4 regions of the Oceanobacter antarcticus genome follow, and region 1 is predicted to be linked to each of the others. Evidence: predicted binding sites of a transcription regulator. Region 1 holds the regulator's gene; each other region holds the start of a gene.
The links. The regulator PhoB, encoded in region 1, activates phosphate uptake and scavenging genes when phosphate is short. The targets are predictions, from matches to a motif close to TGTCATANNNNTGTCANA.
Positions count from the first base shown of each region.

Region 2: WG929_RS00740 (alkaline phosphatase) is a predicted target of PhoB. The motif match lies at 1,743-1,760, and genes of this name have one in related genera.
Region 3: WG929_RS00055 (beta-propeller domain-containing protein) is a predicted target of PhoB. The motif match lies at 1,265-1,282, and genes of this name have one in related genera.
Region 4: WG929_RS01450 (sigma-54 dependent transcriptional regulator) is a predicted target of PhoB. The motif match lies at 1,713-1,730, and genes of this name have one in related genera.

Region 1 is NZ_JBBKTX010000013.1:31,490-34,921, reverse strand. It holds gene WG929_RS11495 (response regulator) at 1-565, shown strand, start outside; gene phoR (phosphate regulon sensor histidine kinase PhoR) at 546-1,853, opposite strand; gene phoB (phosphate regulon transcriptional regulator PhoB) at 1,859-2,557, opposite strand; gene ubiA (4-hydroxybenzoate octaprenyltransferase) at 2,667-3,432, opposite strand, start outside.
Region 2 is NZ_JBBKTX010000001.1:150,287-153,718, forward strand. It holds gene WG929_RS00735 (alkaline phosphatase) at 1-29, opposite strand, end outside; gene WG929_RS00740 (alkaline phosphatase) at 31-1,578, opposite strand; gene WG929_RS00745 (D-alanyl-D-alanine carboxypeptidase family protein) at 1,836-2,975, shown strand; gene WG929_RS00750 (YbeD family protein) at 2,981-3,283, shown strand; gene lipB (lipoyl(octanoyl) transferase LipB) at 3,283-3,432, shown strand, end outside.
Region 3 is NZ_JBBKTX010000001.1:12,063-15,494, reverse strand. It holds partial or broken gene WG929_RS00065 (transposase) at 1-273, opposite strand, end outside; gene WG929_RS00060 (transporter) at 364-1,113, opposite strand; gene WG929_RS00055 (beta-propeller domain-containing protein) at 1,367-3,418, shown strand.
Region 4 is NZ_JBBKTX010000001.1:303,977-307,408, forward strand. It holds gene WG929_RS01440 (methyltransferase domain-containing protein) at 1-679, opposite strand, end outside; gene fliS (flagellar export chaperone FliS) at 1,040-1,489, shown strand; gene WG929_RS01450 (sigma-54 dependent transcriptional regulator) at 1,891-3,360, shown strand.

The sequences.
Region 1 (3,432 bases):
TGGCAAACCGTTTACGCGGGATGCCTTTGTCGACAAGCTGAGCCGTATGGTGTTTCGGCATTTGAAAGTAAGACCAGCTACCGTATCGGAACAAGCAGTACCTTCAGCAGACCGTAGTGGCGCTTCGGTGTTGATGGGGAATGTGGGCAATCAGGCGCTGGTGGGCAAGACTGCACCAGGGGCGGCCAGAGCCGCCGTTGTTTCTCCCTTGCTGGCCAGATCCCCGCATCCTGAACCGGTGTCAAAAACCGGCGCAAAAGGCCAGGCCAATGTCCGTTTTGCCTCTGGCGTTGAAGCCCGGCTGGTTATCCGGGACATCAGCTTGCAGGAAATGATTGGTGTTTTTCGGCGTCAGGATGCACTGCCGGTGTTACTGGAGCAGGCCGTTGTTGATGTGATTCATCCTGACAATGGTGATATTGCCCGGATTAATGCGTTTGTTCGCATGTTGCAGGCGCAAGAGCCGCATCCGGACGCCGAGACTGTCCAGATTCGACTGCGCTTTGTCGATGACGATCCGGACAAGCTGGATGCCTTGTCGCGGTTTATTGGCCAGGCGCGCTAGTGTCAGAAAGACGACTGCCGGGGAAAACGCAGGTAAACGTGCTGCCCTTGCCTTCTTCGCTGCTGATTTGCAGTTCACCATCATGATGCAGCAATACGTGTTTGACGATGGCCAGTCCTAGACCGGTGCCGCCGGTGGCGATGCTGCGGCTCGGGTCGGCGCGATAGAAACGCTCGGTCAGGCGGGGAATATGATGATGAGCAATACCGATGCCGTTGTCAGTAACACTGAAATAACCTTTGCCGCCCTCTGAGTACCAGTGCAGCTTCACATGGCCGCCTTCGGGGGTGTATTTCACCGCATTAAATACCAGGTTGGAAAAGGCACTGCGGAGTTCGTTATAAAACCCCATCAGCTTTTGGTCGTGGTCAATACTCAGCGAGAGAGTGTGTTTGTTGCTGCTGAGAGAGGCTGCGTCACGGCGAATCGCTTCCAGCAGCGGTTGCAACGCCACTGGCTGAGCCTGCTCATTCTCACCTGTTTCCAGCCGCGACAGCATCAGCAGATCCTTGAGCAGATTTTCCATGCGATGACTCTGCTCGCTCATCTGTTGCAGCATGCGTCCCCAGCGGGGTGGCAACATTTCAGAAGCAGCTTGCATGGTTTCGACGTAGCCGGAAATCACCGTGAGGGGGGTGCGTAACTCGTGGCTGACGTTGGCGACGAAGTCTTTGCGCATTTCTTCCAGTTGCTTCAGGCGGGTGACGTCATGCACCAGGATCAAGCGGTCTTTACGGCCAAACAAGGTGATATTGAATTGCAGGTAAATACGCGGGTTGATTGGAGAGCGAATGGTCAGCGGTTCGCGGTAGTCCGCCTTGTCGAAGTAGGCCTTGAACTCCGGCGTTCGAATCAGGTTGGTAATGGGCTGGCCAATATCAACCGGGCTGCGTAAGCCAAGGTAGTTTTGAGCGGCCTGATTCCAGAACTCCAGTGCCCCGGTGGCGTCGACCATCAATACCGAATCCTGCAGCGCGGCGGTTGAATCCTGTATGCGGTTGATAATGGCCTGCAAGCGCTGTTGATGTTTGATGCTGCTTTGTTGCAAGCGCTGGTTTTCCGTAAAAATGGAACCCCAGATACCGAGTGTGCGTGGCAAGACGGTGGTTTGTCCCTGATCCAGCCAGCGATGCAGGCGATAGAGCTGCAGCCACTGCCAGGAGATATAGATGCCCATCATCAGGCACAGGGCTTCCAGTGGCTTGCCAAAATAATAGTAGCCACAGCCAACGGCAAGTATCAGCAGATAAAGGATTCGGCGCAGCTCTCTGCGCCAGACAGGGGTCATCAAAATCAGGAGGCTTTGATCGAAAAGCGATAGCCCGTGCCACGAACGGTCTGAATCAGCTGTTCGTGGGATTCGCCAAGCGCCTTGCGCAGACGGCGAATATGGACATCGACGGTACGTTCTTCAACGTAGACATTACCACCCCATACCTGATCCAGTAGCTGGGCGCGGGAGTAGGCGCGCTCCTGATGGGTCATGAAAAATTGCAACAGGCGGTACTCGGTAGGGCCAATATCAATCGGGTTACCATGGGCGGTCACCCGGTGACAGACCGGGTCGAGCATCAGGCCACTGACCTCGATTGGTTCTTCAATGCCTTGCGGCGTTGAGCGCCGTAAAACGGCCTTCAGGCGCGCCACCAGCTCACGCGGTGAAAACGGTTTGGTGATGTAATCGTCCGCCCCCGCTTCCAGTCCTTGAACCTTGTTATCTTCTTCGCCCTTGGCAGTCAGCATGATGATCGGCAGCTCGGCAGTTCGATCTTCGCGCTTGAGGCGGCGAGCAAACTCGACACCGCTGGTGCCTGGCAGCATCCAGTCAAGCAAAATCATATCTGGCTTTCTGTCGATAATCTGCGCATGTGCTTCCTGTACATTCGCTGCTTCAAGGCATTCATACCCGGCCATTTCCAGGGCCACGGCTATCATTTCCCGGATCGGGGCTTCATCGTCCACAATAAGAACGGTCTTGCCTGCTTTGGTCATAACGGCTCGTCACGCAAATGTCACAATAGGAATAATGCGGGGGTATTACACTGATCCAGTGTTACAAGCATGTGACACTGCTGAGATTGGCGTCAAGCATATTGCCTGATCAGGGCAAAGATGGCGTCGCCAGGGCGTAGTTCAGCACCAGGCCAACCCAAATAATCGCGCCATACCAGTGAGCTGCCAGAAACTCCTTTAAACAGGCCATACGCTCACGGCTGCGGATGGCACGTAATTGCCACCACAAATAACCACCTGCAATTAACCAGGCGAGGTAGAATGGCCACCCTGCGTCTAATTGGCTGCCTGTCAGTAGCAGACAAAAATGCGCCATGCCATAAAGAATGGCAATCATGGTGACGTCCAGATCACCAAACAGGATTGCGGTGCTTTTGACACCGATCAACAGATCATCGTCGCGGTCGACCATGGCATAAATGGTGTCATAGCCGACGGTCCAGCAGACGTTAGCAATAAATAACAGCCAGCAGAGGGATGTCAGTTCATTGGCTTGCGCAGCGAACGCCATGGGAATTGCCCAGGAGAACGCAGCTCCGAGAAACACCTGTGGCAGGTGCGTGTGGCGTTTCATGTAAGGATAAAGTGCTGCCAGAGCAACCCCGCCGAGTGACAGCCAGAGGGTCAGGGTATTGGTCATTAACACCAGCAGCAAGCCGATCAGACAGAGCATAACAAAACCGATCAGCGCCTCGCGGTCGGCTATGCGGCCCTGCGTCAGGGGCCGATCCTGCGTGCGTTTGACGTGGCGGTCGATATGACGATCGGCGTAGTCGTTGATGACACAACCGGCGGAGCGCATCACAAATACTCCGAGGGTAAAAATCACCAGGTTGGCAATCGATGGCAAACCT
Region 2 (3,432 bases), on a different contig from region 1:
GCCTGATAGAGCGTGTTAAAACCGATCATTTTAATAGCCCTCCGTTGCGGTTGGCGCCTGAGTTGTCAGATGCAGGGCGCGACTGGCGAGGTGAAACAGGCTGTTTTGTTCCAGTAATCCGCGAAACCACTGTGAGCCTGGGCCTTTGGCGTGAATCGCAACATCATCGCTGCCGTGGGTTTCACTTTCTTTATGACCCAGTGATGCCTGGTGAAAGTCAGGATCCGCCGTGTTTTCATCGTCATGCCATCGGATACGGCCATTGATACGACCGGGAGTTTGGCCGGAATCACTTGCAGTCACCGGATCAATGTCGTTGGCTCCCAGGCCATTGGCGTAACCCAGCGTTGTATAGGGCGCGTTGTCAGCTGCCCGACTGAGCTTGTCGGGTTGGCGCACCAGACCGAGAATATCGTTACCTCGTTGCGGGTAACCGGAAAATGACAGCGTATGGCTATGGTCAGCGGTGACCGTGATCAGGGTGTCGTGGTCATTGGTCATACGGTCGGCAAACGCCACTGCGTCGGCCATGGCAATGGTGTCTGTCAAGGCGCGGTAAGCATTGCCTGCATGGTGGGCATGGTCGATTCGGGCACCTTCAATAATCAGCACATAGCCCTTGTCGGTGTTCTGCGTTTGCTGCTGCAGTACCTGTAAGGCAGCAAAGGTCATTTCGGTGAGCGACGGTTCGGCAGGGGTGCGGTCGTAGGCGTAGGCCATATGGCTGCTGGCGAACAGTCCGAGAATCGGTGTGCGGGCATGCATGCTCACAAGGTCATTTCGGCTCAATAGAAGTTGTCCGTTCGGGTACTGGTGGTTGAATTGCCGGGTCAGATCAGTGTCGAGACGCTTGCCGCCCTGGCTGGCGGGTAAAAAATTCTGGCGCCCCCCCCCCATCGCCAGATCCAGGCCATTGGCAAAGCCGTTGTTAATCAACTGGTCTGCAATGTCCTGACAGCCTTGTTGGCGGGCTTCGTCAGAGAGGTCGCTGTCGGCTTCCCAGTCCCGTTCCGGTGTGTGGGCATAGGTCGCTGCCGGAGTGGCATGGGTGATCCGTGCGGTCGTCACGACACCGGTGGCAAACCCTTGCTGGCTGGCGTATTCCAACAGGGTGGTCAATGAGTGTGTATTGCTGCCCTGGCAGATGGAGCGATCTTGCTCCGGGCCGATACTGAGGACTCCGGCACGGGTTTTGACACCGGTCATAATGGCACTCATGGTGCCTGCGGAGTCGGGGGTCTGCTGGTTGGTGTTATAGGTTTTGACCAGGCCCGAGTAGGGAAAGCGCTCAAAGGAGAGGAAGTTTTCTTCTCCGGTGAACCCTTGTTGCTGGCCCTGCCAAATACGTGCAGCGGTCAGGGTGGTGATGCTCATGCCGTCGCCGAGAAACAGAATCAGGTTGCGCGCATGGGTTCCCGGTGTGGTACTGGCCAGCCGATAATCGAGCCAGGCTTCACCCTGTTGATAATCCGGCTGATACGCCGACGGCGCTACTGCCAGCACGTTTGAGGGTGTGACCAGGGTTGCTGTGGTGATTGTTGCAATGGCCAGCAGGCCGGAACAGACAAGGCGTTGCATGGGAACTTCCTGTCAGATAAAGGTTCTTGTGAACGTTGGTTTGTATTGGTCAGTGTAAATCGGGGTGCGAACTGCGCCTATAGTCTTTACTGCCTGATTGCGGCCAGCAGGGGTCTGACTGGCTCAATTATCCTGACTCAGTGACCCTGTATATCGCAGCTCTGTATGACGGCAATATGTCGTTCTCGTCTGGACTGCAAATTCTGCTGGCCGTGTTACAATACCCGGCTCAACTCTCCTACTTTTAGTCAAGAGTCATGCGCTATCTATTAAGTCTGTTTTTATACGTCAGTGCGGCCTGTACATCGGCTGCTGTCATTGTACCCAAAGCTCCCGATCTGGATGCGCGGGCCTTTATTCTGGTGGATGCCGAGAGTGGCAATGTATTGGTCGAACAGAATGCCGACGAGACCCTGCCACCTGCCAGTCTGACCAAAATGTTGACCAGCTATATTGCGGTGCACGAACTGGTGACCGGTAATGCCAGCGACGACACCATGGTGCCTATCAGTGTTAACGCCTGGAAGAAGGGTGGCTCGAAAATGTTTGTGCGGGAAGGTACCGAGGTGCCGCTGATCGATCTGCTACGCGGCATTATTGTGCAATCTGGTAATGATGCTTCAGTGGCGGTGGCGGAATACTTTGCCGGTTCTGAAGATGCCTTTGCTGACTGGATGAACCAGTACGCCATCAAGTTGGGCATGGACAACAGTCATTTTATGAATGCGACGGGCTGGCCAGCGGAAGGGCACCACTCAAGCGCACGGGATATAGCCACGTTGGCTTTGCATATCATCAAGGATCACCCCGATTATTACGCTCTGTATTCCGAAAAATATTTTGAATACAACGATATTCGCCAGCCCAACCGCAACAAGCTGCTGTGGCGTGATTCCTCCGTTGATGGCTTGAAAACCGGCCATACCGAGGCGGCCGGTTTCTGTCTGGCCGCTTCTGCGGTACGTGACGACATGCGTCTGATTGCCGTGGTGATGGGGACTCGCAGTGATGATGCTCGTGCGCAGGAAACCCAGAAGCTGCTGGCGTATGGTTTCCGTTATTTCCAGACCCACAAGCTGTACGGTGCCAATGATGTGCTGGAGCAGCGCAAGGTCTGGCTGGGTCAGCAGGATCAGGTTGAACTCGGTGTACAGAATGATCTGTACCTGACCGTGCCACGTGGCACCGAAGGGGATCTCGATGTCGAGCTGATCACAGATGAATACCTCAAGGCTCCAATTGCTGCCGGTGCCGTGGTCGGTACACTGGTCGTGCGTAAAGACGGTGAAAAAATCGACGAGCGGCCCCTGATAGCGATCAGTGCTGTTGATGAGGCTGGTTTCTTCGGTCGCTTGCTGGGCGAGATCCAGATGTTTTTTACACGTTTGCTGGGGTAATCGAAATGGCCTTGATCAACGCTGACGGACAACCTGCGACCACTCAGGAAGCACCAAAAATAGAGTTCCCCTGTCCCGATTACCCCATCAAGGTGGTCGGCAAGGGCAAGGATAACTATCGCCAGGTCGTGCTGGATATTTTCCAGGTTCATGCGCCCGGATTTGATCTTGAGAAAATCCAGGTGCGTGACAGTAGCAAAGGCAATTTTCAATCGCTCACCATCTATATCACCGCGACGGGTATTGAACAGCTTGAAGCATTACACCAGGAATTGAGCGCCCACGAACTGGTGCACATGGTGATTTGATGCCCGATGTGGTGGTTCGTCGGCTGGGGCTGGTTGATTATCAGCCTTGCTATCAAAAAATGGTGTCATTTACTGCTCAGCGTCAGCCCGATACCCCGGATGAAATCTGGCTGTTACAGCATCCTCGCGTATTTACTCAAGGCCAGGCT
Region 3 (3,432 bases), on a different contig from region 1:
GCTCAGGCCGATAACCAGCGTGTGCTGAATCTGTTCGACCAGTTGCCGTTCGCTGCGAATACTGAAGAGGATTTGCAGCACTCTCAATAAACGCTCCGGAGGAATGGATTCCCGCCCGCGCTCGGAATAGATCAAACTGAGTTTCCAATCGATGTGGGTGAGCGCCTGATCGAACAGGGTTTTGATGGATCGTAAAGGATGATCGTGTGGCACCCGTTCATCCAGTTTGATGGTGGTGAACAAGGCTTCTTGGGTAATGTCAGCGCCATGCATGGGAGTCCGGGAATCCATTGAAAAAGAGTATTTTACCAAAGCCAGTAGACATCAGGGATAAAATCAACAGCCTGAGCCACACCCATCCCGTCAGAAAACAGCGCTGAGGCCCGTCCCCCAGCGCGAGGTACGACCGACATTCAGGCTGAGATAGGGCGACCAGCGCCGCCCAAACAGCGTCATGCCATGCCCGACACTCATCACGTGACGACTCGGGTCTTGTCTGCGGCTACCCGTGCGCCCCTGATAGCTCAGGTTCCAGCCAGCATGACCCAGCCCCGCTCCCCAGGTCAGACCATCCTGCAAATCATAGTAATCACTAGCGCCGCGCCAGCGATAACCCAAAGCGTACCAGGGCACCCAATCTCCCCACTGAGCCAGCGCCCGAAGGCCAATCTCTTCGTCCACGCTGCCGGTGCCCAGACCAGCAGCTGCATCGGCGGTGGGCAACTTCACCTTGGCCCGAACATCCCACCAGTGCTGCCAATGCCGTCGTTGCCCCAGCCGGGTCATCGAGACCCAGGTATCCGCCAGACCACTGGCACTATCGGATTGTAATACCCCCAGAGTGGCACGAATACGTACCAGCGGCGCTTCGACCGGCAGCGTTTTTCCCAGTGTCAGCGTCCAGGACTGCCAGCGTTGATCCGTCTCCGGCACATCGGCCAGGCCGGTGTGATAACCCAGCGTTGCCTGCAAGGGGGCTGACTGGGCCTCAACCGTGCTGGTGCTGACAATACCGACAAGCAATCCACACAGGTACAAGCCAGCCTGTTTCACCGGCTTGGCTGTGCTGAATATGCCGACTCGACTCACCGAACCGTTGATAACTCTACCCATATCGTTGTCCCGTATCGCTGTCCCTGACCATTCACATCACACCAGTGCACCAGTGCACCAAAAATACACATCCCGAAAACACACCAAAAAACACACCAAAAAACAGACTCAAAAAATAACAGAGCAAGGACGCCAGTCTACCAGTCCGCTATGTAACACTTTTATGAAATTTATCTTGCCGGATTGAAATGGGAAATTTTCCCATATAACCTGAACAATAATCGAACCAACGATCCCGCAGAGGAATCCGATCATGGACAGAGACGTCATAACCCATTTCCGCACCATCGCAACGACGGTGCTGATCAGCGCTATCCTCACTGCCTGCCAGAGCGATAGTGACAGCAAGGGTGTGAATCTGGATGCCGAACTGAAAAACGCCACCACATTGGAAAACTACCTCAAACGCGGTTATATCAATCAATATTCAGAGTCGACCAATACCAGCACCGAAGTCGACACCGCGTCACCAGCAACCGACACAGATACCAGCGCCGATGACTCAACCGGTGGGAATTACTCCGTAACCAACACCCAGGAAAGCGGCGTCGACGAAGCCGATCTGGTCAAACAGAACGGCAGCTACCTCTATGCCGTCCAGCAGCCGCTGCCTGCCTGGCTCGACCCCAGCGGCACAACAGCACCCAAAATTCTCAGTTGGGCCACCCACACCAACCCGGTCAGTAGCAGCCTGCAAGGCAGCGTCACGCTGGCGGGAGCTTATGACGTAGAAGGTTTGTATTTGCAGGACAACCGGCTGATTGCACTGACCCGCTCAGGGCTCGACCCCAGCCGCAACGATCTCGCCACAACACGGGCATCAGACAGCTACTACAACCCCTGGTACTGGCAGTCGTACAGCACCGATGTGCGCGTACTCGACCTCAGTACACCCGCTCAGCCGAACCAGAATTATCAACTGAGTATCGAAGGCTATCTGATCAGCAGCCGTGTGATAAATGGCCAGCTATATATGGCAACCAAGTTCACCCCGACGATCAGTCCCCCCGACAACAGCAATGAGTATGGCGATAACGTCTCGATTGCCAGCTGGCAACACACCGTGCTCGACACCCCTCTGAGCGAGCTGTTACCCCGGATCTGGATCAACGGTGAACAAACCGGACACCTGTTCGAAGATGGCGACTGTCACGTACCCGATCTGGCTCAGGGAGGCTATCCCAGCATCGTCGCACTGGTGCGAATCAACCTGAATAACCCGACCGACTGGGAAGCCAGCTGCAACAGCGGTCGTATCACCGGAGTCTACGCCTCAACCGACGCGTTTATTATGACGGGTTACGACAATAGCCACTGGGATAGCACCCGCCTCGACTGGTACACGCTTGATGGTCTGACGCTGAAAGCCAGTGGCGCAGTACCTGGCACACTGGACGGCAGCATGCCCGGCTTCCGCCTCAGCGAGCAAGACGGCAACCTGCGTATTCTGACCTCCAGCTGGAACTGGTGGTTCTGGGAAGACGTGCTCATCGACGACGTTGCCACCCTGGAGTCCAGCTCCAGCACCACGGCTGTCGCCGCCAACAGCACCGATCTAATGGAAAGCAGCGACTGGCAACACCGCCTGTTTATCGTCACCCCCGCCAGCGATGGCACTCTGGATCTGATCTCACAGCTACCCAACGCCAGCCGCACCACCGTGATTGGCAAACCGGGAGAAGACGTCAAGGCGGTGCGTTATCGCGGTGACCGCGCTTATGTGGTGACTTTTCAGCAAACCGACCCGCTGTACGTGTTGAATCTCAGTGATGCCAGTGATCCTTTCGTGGAAGGCGAACTGGAGATCACCGGGTTCTCGGCCTACCTGCATCCGCTGTCCGACTCACTGCTACTGGGCATTGGCCAGGACGCCGACAGCAGCGGCCGCACAGCAGGCCTGAAACTTACCTTGTTTAATACCTCGGATGCTGCCAACCCGACGGCGATCAATAGCACCCTGCTGGGTGGACGCGGCTCCAGCGCCGACATTCTTCAGGATCACCACGCCGCCAGCTTTCTGGCGACCGACAGCGGGGTGCGGTTGGCATTTACCTGGTCTCATTACGACGAAAACAACGGCTATCAATGGCTAGGGGACAAGATCTATATCGCCGACATCAACACCAGCACCCAAACCCTCACCGAAATACTCAACACCAACTACCTCGAACCCAACGACGAAAGCTACGCCAACTACTGGTACAGCTATCAATACACCCGAGTGCCATTACAAGCCGATGGCCTGCATCTGGTTAACAACGGCGAGGTAACCTCCGGCTCAGTCACAGATTGGACGGCACAATAAGCCGCCAGACTAAA
Region 4 (3,432 bases), on a different contig from region 1:
CTAACAGGGCGTGTTGTTGAAGATCCTGAAAGCGGCATTGCAACAGCTGTGTCGCCAGCCTGGCCAGAGAGGAAACATCACCTGGCAATTGCAGATAATCGACCACCTCGGCTGCCAGTTCCGGGCAATAGCCATCAACGCTGGCACCGGCTGCGGCTTCAAGCAAGCGACTCTGCAGCAATACATCATCGCGGTGGATACGCACCAGTTGACGATAATCCTCAAAAGCCGCTGCGTATTTTCCTTGTTGCAGACGCACATGGGCGAGGTAAAAAGGCGCTCGGGTGGCCACTCTGGACAGCTGTGAGGAACGCAAAAAGTAGTCTTCAGCCACGGCTGGTCGTCGGTCTTCCAGTTCGATCAGCCCGGCGCTGTACAGCAGACTCGGGCTGGTGTGTTTGATGGCAAGGCCAACTTCTATCCAATTTCTGGCAGGTATCAACTGGCCCTGACGCATACAAATGCGGCCTAACAGATTAATAACCTGAAGATTTTCCGGCTGCAGCTGATAAGCCTGTTCGGCTTGTATCAAAGCGCGTTGCAGTGTCAAGGTATCCTGATCTTCAACAGCCTGGGCGTAAGCGAAGCTGGCGGCCATATACAACGATCGCGCCCGTATCGAAGCGGAAGCATGGGATGTTGATCCCTGGAAGGTTAATTGTGGCAACAGGTTTGCCATGAAAATGCCCTCGTAAATACCCCGGCGATGTGGATTCCGTGGCTGGTGATTCAGATCTGATGTAACGGCAAGCCGATCATTAGCAGGCTCCCCAGGTTATCAGGCGATTGACAGCAACCATCTGCTGATAGCCTAAGCAGAGCTTGTGCCATCTTTTATCATTATGATTTGTAAAGAGTTTTTTGTTTTTTGGTGGCAGGGAAGGTCACTTTTTACCGGGCTGGCGGAAGTAGTTTGCCGCCAGCGGATGCCCGGCGCATGTGCTTGATCGCTTAATTCGGCAACCTTCTTGTTAAAGAAAACGCCGGTTTGGCCGCTACAGCCAACAGAAGCTGAACAACAATGGAAGGAGCAGACCCTATGTACCCATCGGGCGCCAAGCAATACCAGCGAGTGAACACGACCTCAGAAGTACTGGATGCCGATCCTCATCGCCTGATCCAACTGCTGATGGAAGCCGCATTAACCCGTATGGCCCAAAGCAAAGGGGCCATTAAACGGGGTGATATGGTCACCAAAGCCAATCTGTTAGGGCGTGTCATGGAAATCATCAGCACCTTGCAAAGCAGTCTGGATCACAGCTCCGGCGGAGAGATTTCTGCAAATCTTGAACGGCTGTACGATTACATGAATCGTCGGCTGCTGCAGGCGACCAGAGCCAATGATACGGACATGATTGAAGAAGTCATGAGCTTGATGCTGGAAGTCAAGCGTGGCTGGGATGGTATTCGCGACGATTATTTGACTCATTCGGGGAATCGCGAGCCGCTCTCAGGCTATCAGGGTGCAAATACGCACATCTCGGCCTGACCCGTGCGATCTGACGGGCAATTACGAACGTTTGGGTGATGACGGTGTCATCTTCCAGGCGTCTGTTAGTCATTGATATTACTAATACTTATTTCAGGTATTGTAAGACAATAGGGCGATGGGGTAGTCTGCCGTCGTGCTAATGTTACGTCAGATACGTTTGTGATGAATTGCTGCGTCGATTATTTGACTTCGTCAAAAATACGCACTTAACTGAACGACATGAGTCAATTGGATGACACCAAAAATAAAAAATAACAGTTCGGTGCTCTTGTGAACAGACGGGCAGTATCCCTGGTTATCCAGTTAGCTTCCGGTCAAGCCATCAACAGACAACGAGAATTCGCTGTTTTTTAGTGGAAGTGGAATAAGGCACTGCCTGAAATAAAGGAAGATTGCGTATGTGGAGAGAAATTAAAATCCTGCTGATCGATGACGACCACCAGCGTCGTCACGATATGCAAGTGATTCTTGACTTTCTCGGAGAGGAAGTCATTGTCAGTGACAGTCAGCACTGGCAGGAAGAAGTCACTCGCCGTGCCAATAACAGCCAGGATATTTCTGCTGTGCTGGTCGGTGATGACAGTCGAGGCCTGTTCCATGGTGTTATGACAGCCGTTTACCAGTGGGACAAGTCAGCGCCGATTATCTGTCTTGGCCGAGATCACGGATTGGATCGTCTCCCGGACTCCGTACGTCGCTCGGTGATCGCCACCGTAGAATCTCCTCCCAGTTACAACAAATTGCTAGACAGCCTGCACCGCTGCCAGCTTTATCGCGAACAATATTCCCATAGTGAAGGCCGCAGTGAGCGACGTGACATCCAGCTGTTCCGCAGCCTGGTCGGCACCAGTCGCCATATTCAGCAGGTACGTGAGCTGATCATGCAGGTGGCAGATAAAGACGTCAGTGTATTGATTCTGGGAGAATCAGGCACCGGCAAGGAAGTGGTCGCCCGTAACCTCCATTATCATTCCAGTCGGCGTAACAAACCGTTTGTACCAGTTAATTGTGGTGCCATTCCGGCAGAGTTGCTGGAAAGTGAGTTGTTCGGGCATGAAAAAGGTGCCTTTACCGGTGCGATTGCCAGCCGTCCCGGACGCTTTGAGCTGGCCGAAGGCGGCACCTTGTTCCTGGATGAAATTGGCGATATGCCATTGAGTATGCAGGTCAAGATTTTGCGAGTGTTGCAGGAACATACCTACGAACGGGTTGGCAGTAACAAAACACAGCAAACGAACGTCCGCATTATTGCCGCGACCCACAAAAATCTCGAAAACATGATTGAAGACGGCGGCTTCCGTGAAGATCTTTATTACCGTCTGAATGTCTTCCCTATCGAAATGCCGTCATTACGGGAGCGGGTTGAAGACTTGCCGCTGTTGTTGAATGAACTGATCGCTCGTCTGGAGAACGAAAAACGAGGCTCAATTCGCTTCAACTCCGCTGCGATCATGTCGTTGTGTCGTCACGAATGGCACGGCAACGTTCGTGAGCTGGCTAACCTGGTCGAACGACTGGCGATCCTTTTCCCGTACGGTGTGGTGGGGGTCAACGAATTGCCGAAAAAATTCCGCCACTTTGAAGACGATGAAGAAGAAGCGTTGGCCGCAGCGAGTGAGCCTGGTGATGACCTCGCTCAGGAAATGATGCCGCCAGCCAATCTGGAGAGCGCCGCGTTATTACCCGTGAACGGACTGGATCTGCGTGAATATTTGTCCGACCTGGAATCATCATTGATACAGCAGGCGCTGGATGATGCCAATGGTGTTGTTGCTCGTGCTGCTGAAAAACTCAATATTCGCCGTACTACCCTGGTCGAAAAAATGCGCAAGTACAACTTGCAACGTAAGGAAAAAGACTTTGCCTGACCCTTCGGTGAGTTGGTATTGCAGTGATAGAAAACCGGCGTAGAGCCGGTTTTTTTATGCCTGTATCTTGGC